Regions from separate parts of the Nonomuraea sp. NPDC049625 genome, predicted to be linked through region 3. Evidence: riboswitches for the same ligand, from Rfam matches in the RefSeq annotation. Region 3 holds a riboswitch; each other region holds the start of a gene.

What was found. Region 3 has a riboswitch for thiamine pyrophosphate ahead of tenA (thiaminase II). Riboswitches for the same ligand answer to the same signal wherever they lie in the genome.
Region 1: linked by a shared signal. The riboswitch ahead of AB0J87_RS45795 (cytosine permease) and the one ahead of tenA (thiaminase II) in region 3 are both predicted to bind thiamine pyrophosphate.
Region 2: linked by a shared signal. The riboswitch ahead of thiO (glycine oxidase ThiO) and the one ahead of tenA (thiaminase II) in region 3 are both predicted to bind thiamine pyrophosphate.

The regions. Positions count from the first base shown of each region.
Region 1 covers NZ_JBFAOQ010000014.1:324,616-331,389, forward strand. Annotated here, with positions in the region: gene AB0J87_RS45760 (response regulator transcription factor) at 1-285, opposite strand, end outside; gene AB0J87_RS45765 (hypothetical protein) at 380-553, shown strand; gene AB0J87_RS45770 (DUF6412 domain-containing protein) at 550-750, shown strand; gene yidC (membrane protein insertase YidC) at 829-1,470, shown strand; gene AB0J87_RS45780 (ATP-binding protein) at 1,454-1,885, opposite strand; gene AB0J87_RS45785 (ATP-binding protein) at 2,062-3,906, opposite strand; gene AB0J87_RS45790 (methylated-DNA--[protein]-cysteine S-methyltransferase) at 4,001-4,570, shown strand; gene AB0J87_RS45795 (cytosine permease) at 4,539-5,870, opposite strand; TPP riboswitch at 5,861-5,976, opposite strand; gene AB0J87_RS45800 (rhodanese-like domain-containing protein) at 6,032-6,355, opposite strand; gene AB0J87_RS45805 (helix-turn-helix domain-containing protein) at 6,352-6,747, opposite strand; gene AB0J87_RS45810 (DNA-formamidopyrimidine glycosylase family protein) at 6,768-6,774, opposite strand, start outside.
Region 2 covers NZ_JBFAOQ010000002.1:314,079-320,852, forward strand. Annotated here, with positions in the region: gene pknB (Stk1 family PASTA domain-containing Ser/Thr kinase) at 1-601, opposite strand, end outside; gene AB0J87_RS08840 (thiazole synthase) at 797-1,552, opposite strand; gene thiS (sulfur carrier protein ThiS) at 1,545-1,745, opposite strand; gene thiO (glycine oxidase ThiO) at 1,742-2,857, opposite strand; TPP riboswitch at 2,847-2,964, opposite strand; gene AB0J87_RS08855 (FAD-dependent oxidoreductase) at 3,018-4,187, shown strand; gene AB0J87_RS08860 (Rv2175c family DNA-binding protein) at 4,218-4,592, shown strand; gene thiE (thiamine phosphate synthase) at 4,570-5,208, shown strand; gene AB0J87_RS08870 (polyprenyl synthetase family protein) at 5,419-6,486, opposite strand; gene metF (methylenetetrahydrofolate reductase [NAD(P)H]) at 6,656-6,774, shown strand, end outside.
Region 3 covers NZ_JBFAOQ010000038.1:45,305-52,078, forward strand. Annotated here, with positions in the region: gene AB0J87_RS62995 (helix-turn-helix domain-containing protein) at 1-492, opposite strand, end outside; gene AB0J87_RS63000 (MFS transporter) at 552-1,796, shown strand; gene AB0J87_RS63005 (hypothetical protein) at 1,977-4,091, shown strand; TPP riboswitch at 4,121-4,216, shown strand; gene tenA (thiaminase II) at 4,208-4,915, shown strand; gene AB0J87_RS63015 (BTAD domain-containing putative transcriptional regulator) at 4,896-6,774, opposite strand, start outside.

The DNA.
Region 1 (6,774 bases), on a different contig from region 3:
CCCCGTCTCCAGCCCGACCACCCGGTCGATCTCCTCGCCGAGCGCGGTCAGCATGATCACCGGTACGGGCCAGCGCTCCCTGAGCTTCCTGCACACCTGCAGCCCGTCGAGCTTGGGCAGCATCAGGTCGAGCACCATGAGGTCGGGCGGATGGGCCAGCGCCCTGCGCAGCGCCTCCGCCCCGTCGCCGACGCATTCGACCTCGTGACCGTCGCGCTCCAGGTAGCGCGCGACGACCTCGGAAACGGTCGGATCATCATCGACCACCAGGATGCGCGTGTTCACGACTTCACGGTACGGCCGGGGAACACGTAAGTGTCAGGGACGTCATTGCTTCGTAAGCCTCGCGGATCATGTCCGGAGGACGTACGGTTGCTGCATGGGTAGAGTCGTAATGCTTGTGCTGGGGACCCTGCTGGGTCTCTTCGTGCTGTTCAATTTCCTGCTGCCGATGCTGGTAGGCCTGGTCAAGATCGCTTTGATCATCGGGGTGATCGCTCTGCTCGTCTTCGTCGCGGTCACCGTGGTGGGCAAGTCCTCCCGATCGCATTGACGTTCTTCCTGTTCGACCCGTGGCTGGTCGGGATCACCATGCTGGCGATCCTGCTGCTGGCCACGTGGGCAGCCACGTTCCTGCCCATCCTCAGTGGGGGGCCGCCGAGCTTTCCGCTGAGTTACGCGCGCCGTACCGCCTTCCAGCGGCAGCGCGACCCTGACGCGGCCGGTCGCTCGCGTCCACGAGCCCCTTAGGCAAGCCCCGCTTCATCGTCAAGCGGGGCTCCTCGTACGAGTGAGCCCTTTTCCCTCATCTCACTCCAAGTAGGGCTCATGATCGATTCTCTTGTCACGTTCGTCATCAGCATGTCCGGGGGCAGCGCCGCGCTGGGCATCGTGCTGTTCACTCTGGCCGTACGGCTCCTGCTGCTGCCCCTGAACGTCCGCCAGTCCCGGACCATGAAGCTCCGCCAGCGGCTCGCCCCCAAGCTGCGCGAGCTCCAGAAGCGCCACGCGCGCAACCCCGAGCGGCTGGCCAAGGAGACCTCGGCGCTGTTCGCCAAGGAAGGCACTTCGCCGTTCGCCGGGTTCTTGCCGATGCTGGCGCAGTTTCCGTTCATGTGGCTGATGTACCGGGTGGCCACGCATCCGACCGCGTTGGCCGGACATACCCTTTTCGGCGCTCCGCTGGGTCAGCAGGTCGCCGGGACAGTGGCTAATTTCGGTCTGGTCAGTGCGCCGGTTTTGGTCTTTGTATTGGTCATCGCGCTGGTCGCGGTGGTGGCATGGTTCTCCGCCAGGAACATCAAGGTGACCGAGGACCAGCCGGACTGGCTGAAGCGACTCCTGCCATGGATGCCGTACGGCTCCGTGCTCGCCACGCTGGTGATGCCGCTCGCGGCCGGGCTCTACCTGCTCGTGTCCATGGCATGGGCCACGACCGAGCGGGCGGTACTGGCTAGCCGGCCTCTCTGAGGGCTGTGACCTGCCCGTTCATCGACCCGCAAGGAGCGGGCAGGATGGCCCACACCGTGGTCGTGTCACCGTCGTGCCGAACCCCCCAGCTCTCCGCCACGTATTCCACGATGCCGAGCCCCCGGCCCCCGAGCGACGACAGGGTCGGGCGGCCCGCGCGCGGCTCGGTCGCCGCACCCCCGTCGCTCACCGCCACTTCGATGTGATCGTCACTCCGAAGCCACGCCACTCTCACCATCCCCGACGGAAGGGGATGCGCGTGCCTCAGCGCGTTGCTCAGCAGCTCGCTCACCACGAGCACCGCGTCATCGATCGCCGTCGAAAAAACCCCGCTGTCCTGCAGCTCAGTGCTCAGGCGCTGGCGGGCGACGGCGACGCTGGACGGCGCGTACGGCAGCAGCACCACGCTTGACACACCCACCTCCCCGTTCCCTGTGCCCCCCGCGGGAACACTCCCCGGTACGACCGAAATGCCCCGTTACTCGATCCCAGAAACCGCATCTCGATCACAGCTTGTACACATTGGACGATAGATCAGCTCAACTGTGACCACCTCGTTACCGCCTCGGTGTGTCGGATCCGATAGTGAAACTAGGCCCCCGACGCTCGCAGTTCGAGACGCATCCGTGTGCCGCCTCCGGGTCTCGGGTGCGCGCTCACGTCTCCGCCTTGGGCCCTGGCGAGGCTGCGGACTATGTAGAGACCGAGCCCCACTCCACCAAACCGTCTCCGGTCGCCGCTGTCCACCTGGACGAACCTCTCAAAGATCCTCTCTCGGTCAGTAGGGGCGATACCGACCCCTTCATCGTCCACGACCACGACGACGTTGTCGGCCTCGGCCCAGGCCTCCACGCTGATCAGCCCGCCCTTGGGCGAGTACTTGAACGCGTTCTCCAGCAGCTGCCCCAGCACGATGTCCGTGGCCAGGGCGTCCCCCAGCACGTTCGGCAGCCCGTCCTGGATGGCCACCTCGACCCGGTGCTTGTCCGACAGCGCGGGCAGCCCGAGCGTGGCCGCGTCGATCCGCTCGGCCAGGTCGAACTCCTCGATCCGCACCTTGAGCTCGTCGGCCCCCGCCCTGGCCCCGAGCAGCAGGTGGTCCATGAGCTCGCCCAGTGACCTGGCCCGCTCGGAGATCGTGTGCACGGCCGAGCGGCGTTCGGGGTCGCTCATCTTGTCCCAGCGCCGGTCGAGCGTGCTGGCGAACCCCCGCACGATCGTGATCGGCGTACGCAGCTCGTGGCTGGTCGTGGCCAGGAACAGGTCCTTGGCCTCCTCGAGCTCCTTGGCCGTGGTCACGTCGCGGAAGTCGATGACCACCTCGCCGGTCTCCTCGATCTGCGCGCTCACCACGTCCAGCCACCGCCCGGTCTCCATCTGGAACGTGACCTTCTCGCCCGGCTTGGGCAGCGGGAACGGCGGCGGCCCGCCGATGACGGCGTCGGCCGGGAACGCGGTGAGCTCGGCGGCGGCCGGGTTCCACCGGACGACCCGCCCCGATCCGTCGAGCACGGCGATGCCGTCGGCGCTGGCGTCGAAGACGGCCTGCTCGTGCGCCCGCTGCCGCACCGCCTCCTGGTAGGCCACCGCGTTGCCGACGGCGATGCCCGCGTGGCCGGCCAGGAGCTCCAGCAGCTCCAGTTCGAGGTGTCCGGGTGTGCTCTGGGCGAACAGCGCGTACAGGGCCCCGTACGGGCGCCCTCCGACCGCGGCAAGGCCCAGTGCGATCGTGTGCAGCCCCTTCAGCCGGGCCCAGACCAGGTCCTCGAGCCCGTTCGACTCCAGCATGACGGTCTTGCCGGTGCGTAAGAGCTTGTCGACGAGGCTCGTGCGCAGGTCCGTGGTGGTGCCCCTGATGGCCTCCGGGAGCTGGTACGTGCTGACCAGCCGCAACCGTTCATCCTCGATCAGCACGAACCCGCCCGCGTCCGCCCCGGTGAGCTCCGTGAGGCTGGCCGAGATCCGGTCGAGCACGGCCGACAGCTCCAGCTCGGAGTTGATGTCGCCGACCACGTCGGTGAGCCGGCGCACCAGCCTGGCCCGGCGCGCCATGCGATCCTTGGCCACCTGGTCGGCCCGCGCGAGGTGGTGCACGCAGACGTACCCGGCCACTGAGCTGCCCAGGCGCAGCGCGCTGATGTCGACGCGCACGTCGAGCACGGTCCCGTCGTCGCGTAGGCGCTTGGTGCGGACCGAGACCTGGCCGCCGGTGCGCACGCGTTCGAGCACGGCGTTGTGCTCGGCGGTCAGCTCGCCCGGCACGATCGGCGCCCGGCGCCCGAGCATCTCCTCCGCCGTCCACCCGAACAGCCGTTCGGCCGCCTCGTTCCAGACCAGTACGCTCTGATCACGGTCGACGACCACGACGGCGTTGGGCGAACCGGCGAGGGCAGCGCGAGCTATTTCGTCGTCACTACCGGCCCATTCGTCCCCCACTCCTCCATAGTGCACGTGGCGTGGTGAGTGCGTCGGGCGATCCGTCCGATACGCTGCGGTCACGGTGATTCTCGGCGGCGGGGAGGCTGGCGGCATGTCGAGCAACGATCTCGATGCCCTGTTGCGCGTGACCTCCAGCACCTATCGAGGTGAGGCGCCTCCTGACATCGCGTTCGGCCCCTATGACGGGGCCGTCGGCAGGCTGATGCTCGCGGTCACCGGCAAGGGCATCGCGGCGTGCAGCTTCGAGCCGGAAAACGCCGTGTACGAGCTGCTCACGAGGCACGTGGGCAGGTTCATCGGACCGGATCCGCGCCGGCTCGACCCGGTGCGCAGGGAGCTGGACGCCTACTTCTCCGGCCGTCTGCGCGCGTTCACCACGCCCGTCGACCTGGCGCTGGCGACGTCCTTCGCACGCACGGTGCTGCAGAAGACGATGGCGGTCCGGTACGGCACCACCACGACGCTGGAGGAGATCGGCGCGAGCATCGGCAGGCCGCGCGCGCTGCGGGCGATCGGCAACGCGCTGGCCTCCAACCCCGTGTGCGTGATCGTGCCGTGCCACCGGGTGGTGCGTGAGGACGGCGCGCTCGGCGACTACGCGGGCGGCGCGGCCGCCAAGCAGCACCTGCTCAACGTCGAAAGGCGCGCATCGACCAGCTGATCAGCAGGGTGACCAGCACGGCGACGACGGCCGCGCCGAGCGCCCCGTTCATCCACGGCTGCCGGGTGAAGCCGATGGCGTCGCGGGCCCCCTGCCAGAAGCGGTCCCATGGCTTGAGCGTGGGCGCGGAGGTCGTCAGCCAGTACGCCACGAAGCCGAGGGCCCACGGCACCAGCCTCGACCAGCGCGAGGGCGCGTTCTCAGCGGTGTTCCAGCTCCGCGAGCCGCCGAGCACGAAGTAGTCCACGGCCAGCACCGCGAACATCGGCACGAACACCGCCCCGATCACCCCGAGGAACGCCCCGTACGAGTTGACGTCCACGACCAGGGCGATCGCCACGCTCAGCACGCCGATGGCGACGGAGAAGACGCGCCGGTCCACCCGCGGCATCAGGTTCTGCAGCGAGACCGTGGTGGAGTAGACGTTGGCGAACGACTGGTCGGTCTCGCGCAGCACCAGGATCGCGAAGAACAGCGCGCCCAGCGGCACCGCCACGAACGCGCCGAACACCGACGTCCCGTCGGCCGCCACCTTGTCGGCCCCCGCCATGGCCACCGCGAACACGCCCAGGCCCAGGCAGGCGACCTGTGCCAGCGTGTAGCCGCCGACCACGCCGGTGAACGCGGCCCTGCTCGACCTGGAGTGCCGGGCGAAGTCGGCCGCCATCGGCACCCACGACACCGACAGCGCGATCACGTAGTCCACGGCGGGCGCGAAGGCCGTCCAGGACCCGCCGGTGTGCGCGGGCGCCCTGGTGAGGAAGAACCAGGCGAACCACACCATCGACACGATCACGCCGATGGTGACGTACCGCCGCAGCAGCCTGACGGACCCGAGCGGCCAGATCGTGAGCGCGGTGGTCAGCACCCCCGCCGCGATCACCCACACCTGGTACGGCACGGCGCCGAAGATCGCGCTGGCCGCCTTGGCGATCACCCACAGCTCGAACGCGGCCCAGCCGAGCATCTGGACGATGTTCAGCATCGTGGGGACGTACGAGATCCGCGCCCCGAACAGGCCCCGCAGCAGCACCATCGCGGGCTGCCCCGTCTGGGTGCCGGGGACGGCGGACAGGCCCACCATGGCGGTGCCGATCAGGCTGCCGACCACGGTCGCCAGGAGCGCGGCGGTCAGGCTGAGGGGAGCGTTGGACAGGGGGTTGAGCAGGAGCAACGCGCCGGAGAAGCCCAGGAGGCTGACTCCGAGATTCGCCCAGAGCGCGCCCTGATCGAGCACGCCCAGGGTCTTCGGCGGCCTGCCTTCAAGAGTCAGCGGAACTTCGTCGACGACATGCGTCATCGCACACTCCCTACGCCGGCATTACCCGGACAGGTTCAGGCGGTCGGCAGCGGATCTATGGCTGCCCTCTCAGCCCGGCGCACCCCGAGCTCCCGCGACAATCTGCAGTTGGCGCCCTCATCATGCCTCAGCGACGGCGAAACCGCCACAGTGGGGCCTTTTTACGCCACGAACGGCTGCTGCCCGGTCTCGCTGACCATCGGGCGGCTCGCGAACTCCCACGACTGCATGCCGCCGCCGACGTTGACGGCGTCGCGCCCGAGCTGGTTGAGCCAGGCCGCGACCTGCAGGGACCGGCCGCCCACCCGGCAGACGACGTAGACCGTGCGGTCGCCGGGCACCTCGTCGACCCGCCCCTGTATCTGGGTCATGGGGATGTGCACGGCCTCCGGGGCGTGCCCCGCGACCCATTCGTCCTGCTCACGGACGTCGAGCAGGTAAGCGTCTGCTGGAACGGCACTGGCCTCGATCTCAGGAACGGTCATGACTCCATCATCTCGCGCCTGGCGTCGTAGGCCGCACGCGCCGCGGCGATCTCCTCCTGGTGCGTCTCCGTCCAGGTGACCAGCGACTTGATGGTCTCGTGCAGCGTACGGCCGAGCGGCGTGAGCGCGTAGTCCACCCTGGGCGGCACGACGGGATGGACCGTGCGGCTGACCAGGCCGTCGCGCTCCAGCTGGCGCAGGGTCACGCTGAGCATGCGCTGGCTGACGCCGTCGATCTCGCGGCGGAGCTGGGAGAAGCGCAGGCTCTGGCAGTCGAGCAGGGCGATCACGAGCAGCGACCACTTGTCGGCGATGCGGTCGAGGATCTGGCGCACCTCGCAGTCCTCGCGCGTGTCCCACTGGCGCACGTCGTAGTCGTCGAGCGGTTCCACAGTGCCTTCTTCCGTCGAGCTCACTTG
Region 2 (6,774 bases), on a different contig from region 3:
AGACGTCGCTGCGCACGTCGGCGGCGCCGGTGGTGACCTGCTCGGGCGCCATGTAGCCGATGGTGCCGATCATCACCCCGGTGCGGGTCTGGTTGGTGGCCTCGATGGCCCGGGCCAGGCCGAAGTCGACGACCTTGACCCGGCCGTCGTCGGTCATCAGGACGTTTTCCGGCTTCACGTCGCGGTGGACCATCCCGGCCTGGTGGGCCGCGCCGAGGGCGGCGAGCACCGGGATCATGATCTCGAGCGCCTCGCGGGCGGGCAGCCTGCCGCGCTCGCGCAGGATGTCGCGCAGCGTCTTGCCGGGCACGTACTCCATCGACAGGTAGACGACGTCGTTGTCCGTGCCCTGGTCGAAGACGTGCACCACGTTGGGGTGTGAGAGGCGGGCAACCGACTTGGCCTCGCCGATGAACCTCCGCACGAACGCGGGGTCCTCGGCCAGTGAGCCGTGCATGACCTTCAGCGCCACCGTCCGGTCCAGGCGGACGTCCAGCGCGAGGTAGACGGTCGCCATACCGCCCCGGGCGATCCGGCTCTCGATGCGGTAGCGCCCATCGAGGAGCCGCCCGACCAGGGGGTCCGCAGTCGTCGTATCCACCCCGCTGAGTTTACGGGCGTTTTGCCACTGGGAGGGCCTCGCCGCCCGAAACCGATGCTGAGACGTTCCCGTTGGAACGTCCCAGCTCCCCACGCGTCCCTCGGGTCAGCGAGCCCCCGTCACTCCCGCCGGGGGCCACCGGCACTCGGGCCGGGGAGTCGTCGGCACTCGGGGGAGGGGGCATCGGCACTCCGGTCAGGGAGCCATCGGTGAGGAGGCCTCGGCGTAGCGCCTGCGCGGGATGCGGCCCGCCAGCCGCGCCAGCCGTCCGGCCTCCACGGCCTGCTTCATGGCGACCGCCATGAGATCGGGCCGCTGGGCCCTGGTGACCGCCGTGGCCAGCATCACGGCGGCGCAGCCCAGCTCCATCGCCAGCGCGGCGTCGCTGGCCGTGCCGATGCCCGCGTCGAGCACCACCGGCACGGACACGGCCTCCACGATCAGCTCGATGCTGTGCGGGTTGCGGATGCCGAGACCCGAGCCGATCGGCCCGCCCAGCGGCATGACGGCCGAGCAGCCCGCCTGCTCCAGCCGCCGGGCCAGCGCCGGGTCGTCCCCGATGTACGGCAGCACCACGAACCCGTCGGCCACCAGCCGTTCGGCCGCGTCGAACGTCTCGATCGGGTCGGGCAGCAGGGTCCGCTCGTCGGAGATGACCTCGACCTTGATCCAGTTCGTGCCGAGGGCCTCCCTGGCCAGCCGTGCCGTCAGCACGGCCTCGCCCGCCGTGAAGCAGCCCGCGGTGTTGGGGAGCACCTTGATGTCCCGCTTGCGCAGCACGTCCAGGACCGAGCCGCGGGCGTTCGGGTCGAGCCGCCGGATCGCCACCGTGGTCAGCTCGGTGCCGGACGCGGCCAGCGCCTGGTCGAGCACGTCCAGCGAGGGCGCGCCGCCGGTGCCCATGATGAGCCGGGAGGAGAAGCTCTCCCCGGCGATGATCAGATCATCCACCTTGCACCGCCGTCAGAACCTCCACCCGGTCACGGTCGCTGAGCGCCGTCGTCTCCCACGAGCTCCGCGTGACCACCTCGTCGTTGACGGCCACGGCCACTCCGGTGGTGGCCGTGGTCAATGTGCGTACGGCCTGCGCCACGGTCGTGCCGTCGGCCACCTCGTGGGAGGCCCCGTTGATCATCACAATCATGAAATATCCCGAAATCTCCCGGGCGAGCACATTGCGGCGAGCTCGCCCTCCTCGCCCAGCAGGATGTCCGCCGTGAGCGGCGCCAGGAGCACGCCGCCCCGATGATGGCCGGTGGCCAGCGCCAGCCCCGGGGTGCCGCTCGGGCCGATGAGCGGCAGGTTGTCCGGCGTGCCCGGCCGCAGCCCGGCCACCACGTCGGAGACCTCCAGCTCGGTGATGCCCGGCACCAGTTCCCTGGCGTCGCGCAGCAGCTCGTAGAGCCCGCCCGCGGTCACCCTGGTGTCGAAGCCCATCTCCTCCTGCGTGGCCCCGACCACCAGCTCGCCGTCGCCCCGGGGGACGAGGTAGACCGGCGTGCCGTGCACGGTGCCGCGGACGCACCGGGTGAGCAGCGGCTGCGGCGAACGCAACCGCATGATCTGCCCCTTGACCGGCCGGACCGGCACCTCGGCCAGCCCGGCGCTCCACGCCCCGGCCGCCAGGATCACCCGCTCCGCCCGCAGCTCGGCTCGCCGGTCGTCGCCGCCGGGCGGCTCCAGGCGTACCCCTGTGACCCGGCCGCCGTCGCGCAGCAGCTCGCCGACGCGCGCCCGTACGAGCCGGACTCCCCGCCGGTCGAGCGCGGCGAGCAGCGCCGCCGTCACGCGGCGCGGGTCCACCCAGGAATCGCCGACGGCCAGCAGCCCGCCCCGCACCGAGGGAGCCAGCATGGGCTCCAGGCGGCGGCACTCGCGGCCGGTCAGCCGCCGGACGGCGAGCTCCAGCTTCTCCAGGTACGCGGCCAGCTCGTCCAGCGCGGCCAGGTCGTCCGCCCCGAACGCCACGTCGAGCGTCCCCTCGGAGCGCAGGTCCAGGGCCTCGGGGCCGGCCAGCCCCGCGTCGGCGGCCAGCTCGGCGGCGAAGGCGGGCCAGCGGCGCAGCGACGCCACGCCGAGCCGCAGCAGCGGCACCTCCGTGTAGGTGACCTCGCTGACCGGCGCCAGCATCCCCGCGGCCGCGTGTGAGGCCCCCGAGGCGGGGGCCGGGTCCACCAGGGTGACGGGCCGCCCTTCGCGGGCAAGCCGCCAGGCCAGCGAGAGGCCGACGACCCCGCCGCCCACGATCACATCCATCCGCGCTCCCTTCGCCGGCATGATCCGGATCAGGTGTCTTGCGGTCGAAGGCCCGATGGCAGCCTTCCTCTCAGCCCGGTCACGGCCGGACTCCCGCGCGTCTTACGCCCCCAGCCTACGGCCTCGCTGCGACGCCCGGACACCGGCCCACGTTAGGGTCATGAACGTGAACGAAGTCGTGGTGGTGGGAGCGGGCCTGGCCGGAGTGCGCACCGTGGAGGCGCTGCGCGCACAGGGGTTCGGCGGGCGGATCACGCTGGTGGGCGAGGAGCGGCATCGCCCCTACGACCGTCCACCCCTGTCCAAGGCCGTGCTGTTCGGCGACGCCGACACCAGCTACGTCGAAACCGACCTGGCCTCGCTCGACGTGGTGTTCCAGCCGGGGGTCAGCGCCAAGGCGCTGCGCGAGGGGGTCGTGGAGACCACCGAGGGCGAGCTCGGCTACGACGGGCTGGTCATCGCCACCGGCGCCGAGCCGATCAGGCTGCCCGGCGACGGCCCGCAACACGTGCTGCGCACGCTCGACGACGCCCACGAGCTCAGGGCCATGCTCGTCCCCGGCGCCCGCGTCTCGATCATCGGGGCCGGCTGGATCGGCGCGGAGGTGGCCACCGCCGCCCGCCGCGCCGGGTGCGCGGTGACCGTGATCGAGGCCGGCCCGGCGCCGCTCGCGACGGCCGTCGGCGCCGAGATCGGGGCCCGCACCGAGCGCTGGTACGACGGCATCGACCTGCGGCTCGACACCATGGTCGACTCCGTGGACGAGGGCGGCGTGCGGCTGGTGGGCGGCGAGTTCGTGGACGCCCACGTGGTGGTCACGGGCATCGGCGTGCGCCCGGCCGTCGAATGGCTCACCGGCGCCGACATCGACCTCCACAACGGCGTCGTCGTGGACGAGCACCTGCGCGCCTCCCTCCCGAACACGGTCGCCGTCGGCGACTGCGCCGCCTGGTGGTCGCGCCGCTGGCAGACCAGGCTCAGGGTCGAGCACTGGGACACCGCGCTCAACGCCCCCGAGGTGGCCGCCGCGAGCTTGCTGGGCGAGGACGTCGCGTACGATCCCGTTCCGTACTTCTGGTCGGAACAGTTCGGGCACATGGTGCAATACGCCGGTCATCATTTGGCAGGCGAGCGCCTGATCTACCGGGGCGAGCCGGAGGGCAAGTGGTCGGCCCTCTGGCTCACGGCCGACGACGCCCTCGCCGCGGTGCTCGCCGTGGATCGGCCGCGAGACCTCGTTCAGGGGCGCAGAATCATCGACGCGGGACACCGTCTCGACGCGGAACGCCTGGTAGATCCAGAAGTCCCTCTACGGGATTGTGTTGTTTGAGCAAGCGCGGCATGTGGTAGTTGTGGTTTCGTGACGCTTTCTGTTGCACAGATCGACCGGGAGACCGACCAACTCGTCGACGAGTGGCTCACGCTCCCCGAAGTGGCCTCGCGCCTAGACCTTCCGATCGGGCGGGCCAAGCAACTCCTCAAGGACCACAAGCTGCTCGGCGTACGCCGGGGGGGCGGCGGGCCACAGGTGCCCGCTGTGTTCCTCGATGGAAAGGATGTGATGAAGGGCCTGCCCGGCACGCTGACCGTGTTGCTGGACGCCGGCTACGACGATGTCGAGTCGCTGCGCTGGCTCTTCACCCCTGACGAGTCCCTGCCCGGATCGCCCATCGAGGCGATCAAGGCCGGCCGTCATACTGAGGTCAAGCGGCGTGCCCAAGCCCTCGGTTTCTGAAGCCCGCCTCTATCTCTGCACCGACGGCCGCCGCGACCGCGGCGACCTGGCGGAGTTCCTCGACTCGGTGCTGGCCGGCGGCGTGGACATCATCCAGCTGCGGGAGAAGGGTCTGGAGGCCCGCGAAGAACTCGCGCTCCTCGAGGTCTTCCGCGACGCCTGCGACCGGCACGGCAAACTGCTGGCCGTCAACGACCGGGCGGACGTCGCCTACGCCGCCCGGTCCGACGTGCTCCACCTGGGGCAGGACGACCTTCCTGTGACGGTCGCGCGAGAGATACTCGGCGACGACATCGTCATCGGACGGTCCACCCACTCCGTGGCCGAGGCTTCCGCCGCGGCAGCGGAGCCGGGCGTCGACTACTTCTGCTGCGGCCCCATCTGGCCCACGCCCACCAAGCCCGGCCGCCCGGCCCCCGGCCCGCCGCTGCTCCGGCACGCGGCGGCGCTGGAGACCTCGCGGCCGTGGTTCGGGATCGGCGGCATCGACCTCGCGAACCTGGACGAGGTGATGTCGTACGGCGTGCGCCGCGTGGTGGTCGTACGCGCGATCACGGACGCGGAGGACCCGGGCGCGGCGGCGGCGGAGTTCGCCAAGCGCCTGTCCTCCGCCTGACCGACAAGCCCGTGACCGACAAGCCCGTGACCGGCAAGCCCCTGACCGACAAGCCCCTGACCGACATGAGCCCCTGACCGCGGCGGCCACCTGACCACAGGAGGCCGCCCGGCCGTACGGGGCCCTGCGACCCACGAGGCGCCCGCCACCACACGGGCGCCTCCGAGTCGGAGGCCCGGGCCCAAGGCGGCGATCCCCGGGCAGGTCAGGTCAGGTCTTGCGGGAGGTGGCGGCGATGGCCAGCTCCGTCAGAGCCGCGCGCGCCTCCGCCGTGATCGGCGCCTCGTCCAGCGCGGACAGCGCGTCCCCCAGATAGTCGCCGATCAGGTCCTCGCACTCCTGCAGCGCGCCCGTCTCGTCGATGATCTGCCGCAGCGTCTCCACCCCGTGCTCGTCCAGCCCGGGATCCCCCAGCAGCCGCCGGACGGTCTGCGCCGCACCCGGGGACGCGGCAGCCAGCGTGCGGGCCACGAGCATCGTCCGCTTGCCCTCCCGCAGGTCGTCTCCGGCGGGCTTGCCCGTCTGCGCCGGGTCGCCGAACACCCCCAGGATGTCGTCACGCAGCTGGAACGCGATCCCGACCCGCGTGCCGTAGCCCGTGCACAGCTCGTCCATCCAGGGCGCGAGCTTGCCGCCGGCGAGCACCAGCCCGAGCCTGAGCGGCTGCTCCACCGAGTATTTGCCGCTCTTGAACAGCGCCACCCGCAGCGCCGACTCGAACGTGTTCTCGCCGTGCGCCTGCTCCAGCAGGTCGAGGTACTGGCCGCACATCAGCTCCGTACGCATGTGGTCGTGCACGGGCTGGGCCGCCGCCAGGGACTCGGGCGGCAGACCGCTGGTGCGCCACATCTCGCCCGACCAGATCAGCAGCAGGTTGCCCAGCAGGATCGCCGCGCCCTCGCCGAACTGCTCCGCGGACCCGTACCAGGCGGACTTCTCGTGCAGCGCCTGGAACCGGCGGTGCGCGGACGGCATGCCCCTGCGCAGGTCGCTCTTGTCCATCACGTCGTCGTGCACCAGCGCGCTGGCCTGCAGCAGCTCCAGCGAGGCCGCCGCGGTGAAGATCGCGGGCACGTCCGTGCCGCCCGCGCCGCGCCAGCCCCAGTAGCAGAACGCCGGACGCAGCCGTTTGCCGCCGGCCAGCAACTCGTCGGCGGCTGTGCGCAGCGGCTCGAGCTCGGGGTCACCGGGGGCGGGCAGCTGTCGTTCGACGAACTCTCCGAGGGCACGCTCCACCTGTGTGCGCAGGGTGTTCATGCCAACGGCGTCAGTGGTCATGCCTTGAGACTAGTGGCCGCGTGCGGGGGAGCGGATGTGCAGGTGTCCTAATAGGGGCATCTGAGGTGGCGTGGACGGTGATGTGCCGCTCGTGCCGGTGACATGGCTGTGGCGGCAGGGGTGACACGGCCGTGACCTTGAGTCGGTGAGGTCCCTGTAACCTTGGCACATGGCGCTTGGTCGACCCTCCATCCTGCCCGATCGTGTTCCCACCGTCCGCGACATGCTCGCCGCCGGTGGCCGGTCGTTCTCCTTCGAGTTCTTCCCGCCGAAGACCGACGAGGGAGA
Region 3 (6,774 bases):
GGCGACGTCGCGCTGCAGGATCGCGCGGAAGCGCGGCCAGTCGTGGGAGACGATCTCCGTCCAGAGCGCCTCGTACGCGTCGGCGAACCGCTCCACCACCCGCGCTCCCGCCAGCAGCTCCCTCACCCCGCCCGCCGCCGGCCGCCCGGCGAGCGCCCGGGCGATCTCCGCGTGCGCCTGCTCCATAGGCGTCCTGCGCATGGCGGCCAGCTCCGCCTCGAACGGCACGTCCACCGCCGTCGGCGGCGGGGCGATGAAGGCGACGTTCGTGCCGCGCCGGTTGCCGCTGATCGCGTCCGCGGCCCGCAGCACGGGGTGCGCGCGTTCGAGCTCGCGGTACGTGCCCCGCCACCGAGCGGCCCACCGGCCGTGCACGCCCGCCTCCAGCCGGCCCGCCAGCACCCACTGCGCGTGCATGGTCTCGATCAGCGGCGAGATCGCGAACCTGGTGGCCACCAGGTCCTGCGGGGTGACCTCGATTCTTACGGGCACCTTTCGGTTATATCCGAAAGAGTCGCCGGCTCGCCGGTCCGGTCCGCACCATCGTGGACGTGAATGGGGCGACGTTCGGCGAGGTGTTCGCCGTCAAGAAGTTCCGGGTCCTGTTCGGCAGCTTCGCGCTGCTGGTCGGCGGGGACTCGATCAAGATGCTGGCCCTGTCCGTGCTGGTCTATGCGCGGACCGGCTCGGCCGGCCTGTCGGCCGCCGCGTACATGGCCGGCTGGCTGCCGTTCATCGTGGGCGGGCTGTTGCTGCTCTCGCTGGCCGACCGGTTGCCGCCGCGGGCGCTGATGGTGACCGGCGAGGTGGTCAGGGCGGTGACGTGTCTGCTGCTGGCCTTCGCGGAGCTGCCGGTCTGGGCGATGCTGGCGCTGGTGCTGGTCACTGGGCTGTTCACGCCGGTCTTCTTCGCCGCGCGGGCGGCGATGCTGCCCGACGTGCTGCCCGGCGACGCGTTCGTGCTCGGTCGGTCGGTCCTGAACGTGGCCTCCGCGAGCGCGCAGATCGCCGGGCTGGCGGCCGGGGGCGCGTTCCTGGCCATCGCCGGGCCCTCGGGGGCGCTGGCCACGACCGCGGGCCTGGCCGCGGTGGCCGCCGTGGTGCTGCGGGCCGGACTGCCGTACCGGCCCGCCCGAGGCACGGTGGGAGCGGGCACGGTGGGAGCGGGCACGGTGGGAGCGGGCACGGTGGGAGCGGGCACGGTGCGCCAGACGCTGCGGGTCAACCGGCGGCTGCTGGCCGACGGGCGGGTGCGCGGGCTGCTGCTGGCGGGGTGGCTGCCGTGCGTGTTCCTGGCCGGGGCCGAGGCCATGGTCGTGCCCTATCTGGGCGGGCAGGGGCAGGCCGGGGTGGTGCTCGCGGCGGCGGCCGTCGGGATGGCGGTGGGGGAGTTCGCGGTGGGCAGGTTCGCCGCGCCGGGGCTGCGCGAGCGGCTGTCGTTTCCGCTGGCGGTGCTGCTCGGCGTGCCGTGGGTGGGGTTCGCGCTCGGGCCGGGGATGGCGTGGGCCGCCGTGCTGGCCGCGGTGGCGACCGCGGGGCTGTCGTACCAGCTGGGGTTGCAGCGGCGGTTCGTCGAGTCGGTGCCCGAGGAGGTGCGGGGGCAGGCGTTCGGGCTGCAGTCGTCCGGGCTGATGACGGGGCAGGCGGCCGGGGCGGCGCTGGTCGGGGCGCTCGGAGAGGTGATCGCCCCCGGGCCCGCGATCGCGGTGGCGGGCGGTGCCGGGGTCCTGGTCGCGCTGGCGCTGGCGGGCGTGCTGGCCCCGGGCGGTACGCGCGAAGCGGCCCCTCACCTCTGACCGGCCGCTGAGCGTGCAGCGGCCCCTCACCTCTGACCGGCCGCTGAGCGTGCGGCGGGCCCTCGCCGTTGACCGGCCGCCGAGCTCGCGGTGGGCCCTTGCCGTTGACCGGCCGCATCCTCGGCGCGGGCGCGGAAAACCGTCCGCGATCGGGCGTGTCCCGGCTATATGGTGCCGTTCGTGGACACTCTGGAAAGCCTCGTCATCGCCCGGCGGCTGCGCGTCCCCATCGGCGCCGCGCCCGCCGGATCCGGGTCCGGCTGGGGAGAGACCGCCGCCCGCCAGCTCGACGCGGCGCTGCTCAGCGTCGGCTTCACGTGCTCGGCCGCGCTGCTCGAGCGACTGTCCGGGCTGCGCGGCGAGACCGTGGTCGACCTCGGCGTCCGCATTCTGGCCGCCGTCCGCACGCTCGTGGGTGACCACGTCCGGCACAACGCGTACTTCCTCGACTTCCCCAGGAACGTGCCCGACACCCTGGAGTTCTGGGCCGGGCTGCTGCGCGAGGCCCTGCTCGACCCGGTCGCCGCCGCCCGCGTCGAGACCTCGGCGCTCAACCTGCTCTCCCTGCCCGGCTACGGCCGTTACCAGCACACCTACGCCGACCTGCTGGCCGCGCACGCCGAGCTGATCCCGCTGGCCGGGGACCGGGTGACCGTGCTGGAGCTGGGCGGGAGCCTGGAGTCGGAGGCGCGGGAGCTCTACCTCTCGCTGGCGGGCTCCGAGGTGCCCCTGGCCGCCGAGGACCTGGCCGCGCTGCGCCTGCTGGCCGGGTTCTGCGCCGACGAGCCCGAGCGCGTCCCCGTGCGCGAGAACCGCGCGATCGTCAACGAGGTCCGGCTGGCCGAGGGCCGCCCGCTGCTGGTCGACACCGTGACCGACGTGCTCCGGCTCGCCTGCGGCTGCTCCGGCGGCGATGTCACGCTGGCCGAGCCCACCAGGTTCCGCTCGTTCCGCCGGGCCGAGCGCCGCGCCCTGCTGGGAGCCCTGGACGCGGTCGCCTCCCCGGCCAGGCTCGGCGACGTGCCGCGCCACCGGGAGGAGTGGAAGCGGCTCGGCGAACGGCTGCACCCCCACGAGTACCCGCAGTTCCCGCGCGCCCGGGCCGTCTTCGAAACCGCCAGGGGCACGCGCCCGGCCCCGAGCCTGGACGGCCGGGTCGAGGCCGCCCTGTCGGCGGGCCGCACCGCCGAGGCGGTGAAGCTGCTGGAGCAGGCCCCTGGCGCGCTGCTGCGCCGCCTCGACCACCTGCTGCGGACCGGCCTGTCCACGTCGGCCGTGCTGGACGCCGCGGAAGGGGCCGCCTCGGGCGCCTCCGGCCGCGTCCTGCTGTCGCTGCGGGAGCATCTGCAGAACCGGCTCGCCCCCGTCGCGGGCCGCGTCTTCGTCAACCGGCAGGGCAGGGCGTGGGCGGCCCCCGACTCCCGCTCGCCGCTGGAGGAGGAGGCCCTGGCACGGGCGCTGGCCATCCTGGACGAGGAGATCGCCCGTCGCCTCCCCGACCCCGGCGAGCTGATCGTCGACCCCGACGTGCTCGACGTCGCCCTGCCGCTGTCCGGCAAGGCCGTCGTGCCCGGGCTCGGCATGCTGCCCCGGGGCTCGGTGTCGGCGGTGGACGGCGAACTGCTCAGGTTCTTCGTCCACTGGCGCGAGGCCCGGCAGCGCACCGACTACGACCTGTCCGCGCTCATGCTGGACGCCTCCTACGACGACCCGACGCACATTTCCTGGACGAACTACACCAACGACTTCGCCCGGTACTCCGGCGACCTCACCGAGGCGCCCGAGGGCGCGTCCGAGTTCATCGACATCCGGCTCGCCGCCGCGACCCAGCCGATCATCATCCCGCAGGTGAACATCTACGACGGGGAAGCGTTCGACGAGGCCGCCGAGGCGTTCTTCGGCTACATGACCAGGGACGCCGCGCAGGAAGGCAGGCCGTTCGAGCCGCGTACCGTGCGCATGAAGTCGGACCTGCGCGGTTCCGGCCGGATCGCCCTGCCGCTCGTCTTCCTGCGCGGCGCCGACGGCGGCTGGCTGGTGAAGTGGCTGCACCTCTACCTGAAGGGCCACCCCGGCTTCAACCAGGTGGAGGGCAACCGCGTCAGCGCCTCCCTGCTGGTGCGCTCCATCGTCGAACGCGACTTCCTGCGCGTCCGCTACCTGGCCGACCTGCTGCGCGCGAAGAGCACGCCGGCCGGGCCCACCACCTACATCGGGCTGGAGGCGCCGGCCGGCCTCCCGGAGGGGGCGCGGGTCTACACCCCCGGCACGCTGCACGAGCTGATCCCCGCCTGACACGACCGGGCCGGGCCTCTGCTAGCGTTGGCCGTGACGCGGGGTGCCCGGGCTGCCGGGCTGAGATCACACCCGTCGAACCTGATCTAGTTCGCACTAGCGAAGGGACGTCATCGGTGACCTTCTGTGAGAAGATCTGGGCGCGCACGGCCACGCTGCTCGAGGCGATCCACGACCACCCGTTCAACGCCGCGCTCGGCGACGGCACCCTCGACCGCGAGCGATTCGCGTTCTACCTGGTCCAGGACGGGCGCTACCTGGTGGCCTACGCCAAGGTCCTCGCGACCGCCTCGGCCCGCGCCGGCTCTCCGGCCGACGCCGCGTTCTTCGCGCAGAGCGCGCACACGGCGCTCGTCGTCGAGCGGGCCCTGCACACCGGCTACCTGGAGGAGTTCGGGCTGACGGCCGGCGAGACGGCGGCCGTCGCCACCTCGCCGACCTGCCTGGCCTACTCCTCCTACCTCCAGGCCACGGCCCTGGCCGCCCCGTTGCCCGTGCTCGCCGCCGCCGTGCTGCCGTGCTTCTGGGTCTACCAGGACGTCGGCGCGGCACTGCTCGAACGTACGGCGGGCGCGGCCGACCACCCGTACCGGACCTGGATCGGCACCTACTCCGACCCCGCCTTCGCCGCCTCGGTGGAGCAGGCCAAGGCCATCACCGACCGGCTGGCCGAGAGCGCCGACCCCGAGACGCGCCGGGCGATGGACGAGGCGTTCTGCCGGGCCACCGAGTACGAGTGGATGTTCTGGGACAGCGCCTGGCGCCTGGAGACCTGGCCCACGGGACAATGGCTCCGGCCGCAGCTCACGCGAACGACTCGCTGAGCTCCCTGCGCAGCTCACGGGCCTGGTGCAGGTAATGGGTGGCCAGCGCGGTGCGGCCGGACGAACGGTACAGCTCGCCGAGCGTCTGGTACGTGTCCGCCTCCCCGCTGCGATCCCCCAGTTGCTGGAAGATCACCAGGGAGCGCTCCAACTGGTCGGAGCCGTCCGAACGGTCGCCCCTGGCCACCTGGAGCCCGCCCAGGTTCCGCATCGCGTACGCGCCGCAGTGGCGGTCGCCGAGCGCCTCGAAGATGCCCAGCGCGTGCCCCTGGTAGCGCATGGCCCGGTCCGACTGGGCGAACAGGTCGTACATGCGGCCGAGCTGCATCGACACGCAGCCCTCGCGGTGGGCGTCGCCGAGCTCCTCGGCCAGCCGCAGCGCGTCCCCCAGCCACCGGGACGCCTGCTGCAGGTCCCGCAGCGACAGGTAGACGCGCCCGATCGCCTGCCGAGCGTACGCCTCGCCGCTGCGGTCGCCGATGGCCAGGAACATGGCCAGCGCCTGCCGGAAGGACGCGAGCGCCTTGAGATGCCGGTTGGAGAACTGGCTGACCGCCGCCAGCCCGCAGATCGAGATGGCCTCGCTCCGCGTGTCGCCCAGCTCGTGGAAGATGGCGCGGGCCCGCCTGAACATGTCCTCGGCCTCGGCGTACCGGTCCTGGTAGAGGCAGACCTGGGCCAGGCCGCGCAGCATGGCGGCCTCCCCGAGGCGGTCGCCGGCCGCGCGGGCGCTGTCGAGGGCGAGGCGGTGCGTCAGCTGCCACTCGTCCAGCAGGCAGTGCAGGTCGAAGTACGGGACCAGGGTGGCGGCCAGCCCCCACGCGGACTGGGCCAGGCCCGCGCCGGCGGCCAGCTGTACGGCCTCGACCAGGGACTCCCGCTCGGCGTCGAACCACGACAGCGGCTGGGCGGTCAGGCGGCCGAGGGTCTCCCGTTCCAGGCTCCAGCGGGGCGCGAGGTCGGACGTCAGCCCGAAGAGAGTGGTGGGCAGCCGCAGGGAGGCGTGCTCGGCGGCGGTCAGCCAGCCGCCGAGCACCCGGGCCAGCGCGTGCCGTTCGGTGTCGCCGCCCGCCTTCTCCTTGGCGGCGCAGCGGATCAGGTCGTGGAGCCGGTAGCGGGGCTGGCCGACGTGGTCGGTGCCGGCCAGCCGCAGGAGGTTCGCGTCCACCAGGGTGTCCACGACGGCGTCGGCCCGGGGCCGGTCGAGCACGGCGTCGGCCACCCAGCCGGGTACGGACCGCTCGCCGAGCAGGCCGATCGCGCGGAAGGCCAGGGCGGCGTCGTCGGACAGCCGCCGGTAGCTGAGCTCGAACGAGCCGCGTACCTCCAGGTCGCCGGCGCGTAACTCGTCGAGGCGGCCGGCCTCGTCCTCCAGCCGCTGCCGCAGCACGCCCAGCGACCAGCCGGGCCGTCCGGACAGCCGGGCCCCGGCCACGCGGACGGCCAGCGGTAAGTGGCCGCAGGAGCGCACGATCGCCCGGGCGGCCTCGCGCTCCTCGGCCACCCGTTCGGGGCCGACGATCCGGCCCAGGAGCTCCTCGGCCTCCCCGGGCGGCAGCACGTCGAGTTCGAGCTGGAGCGCGCCGGGCAGCTCGGCGATCCGCCGGCGGCTCGTGACGAGCACCGCGCTGCCGCTGCCGGGGAGCAGGGCGCGTACCTGGGCGGTGTCGGCGGCGTCGTCGAGGAGGACCAGCATCGGGCGTTCGGACAGCAGGGAGCGGTAGAGCGAGGCCCGCTCGCGCACGGTCGGCGGCAGGGCCGGCTCCGCGACGCCCAGCGCGCGCAGCGCCTCGGCCAGGAGGGCGAGCGGGTCGGCGGGTTCGGAGTCGGTGCCGCCCAGGCACAGGTAGAGCTGGCCG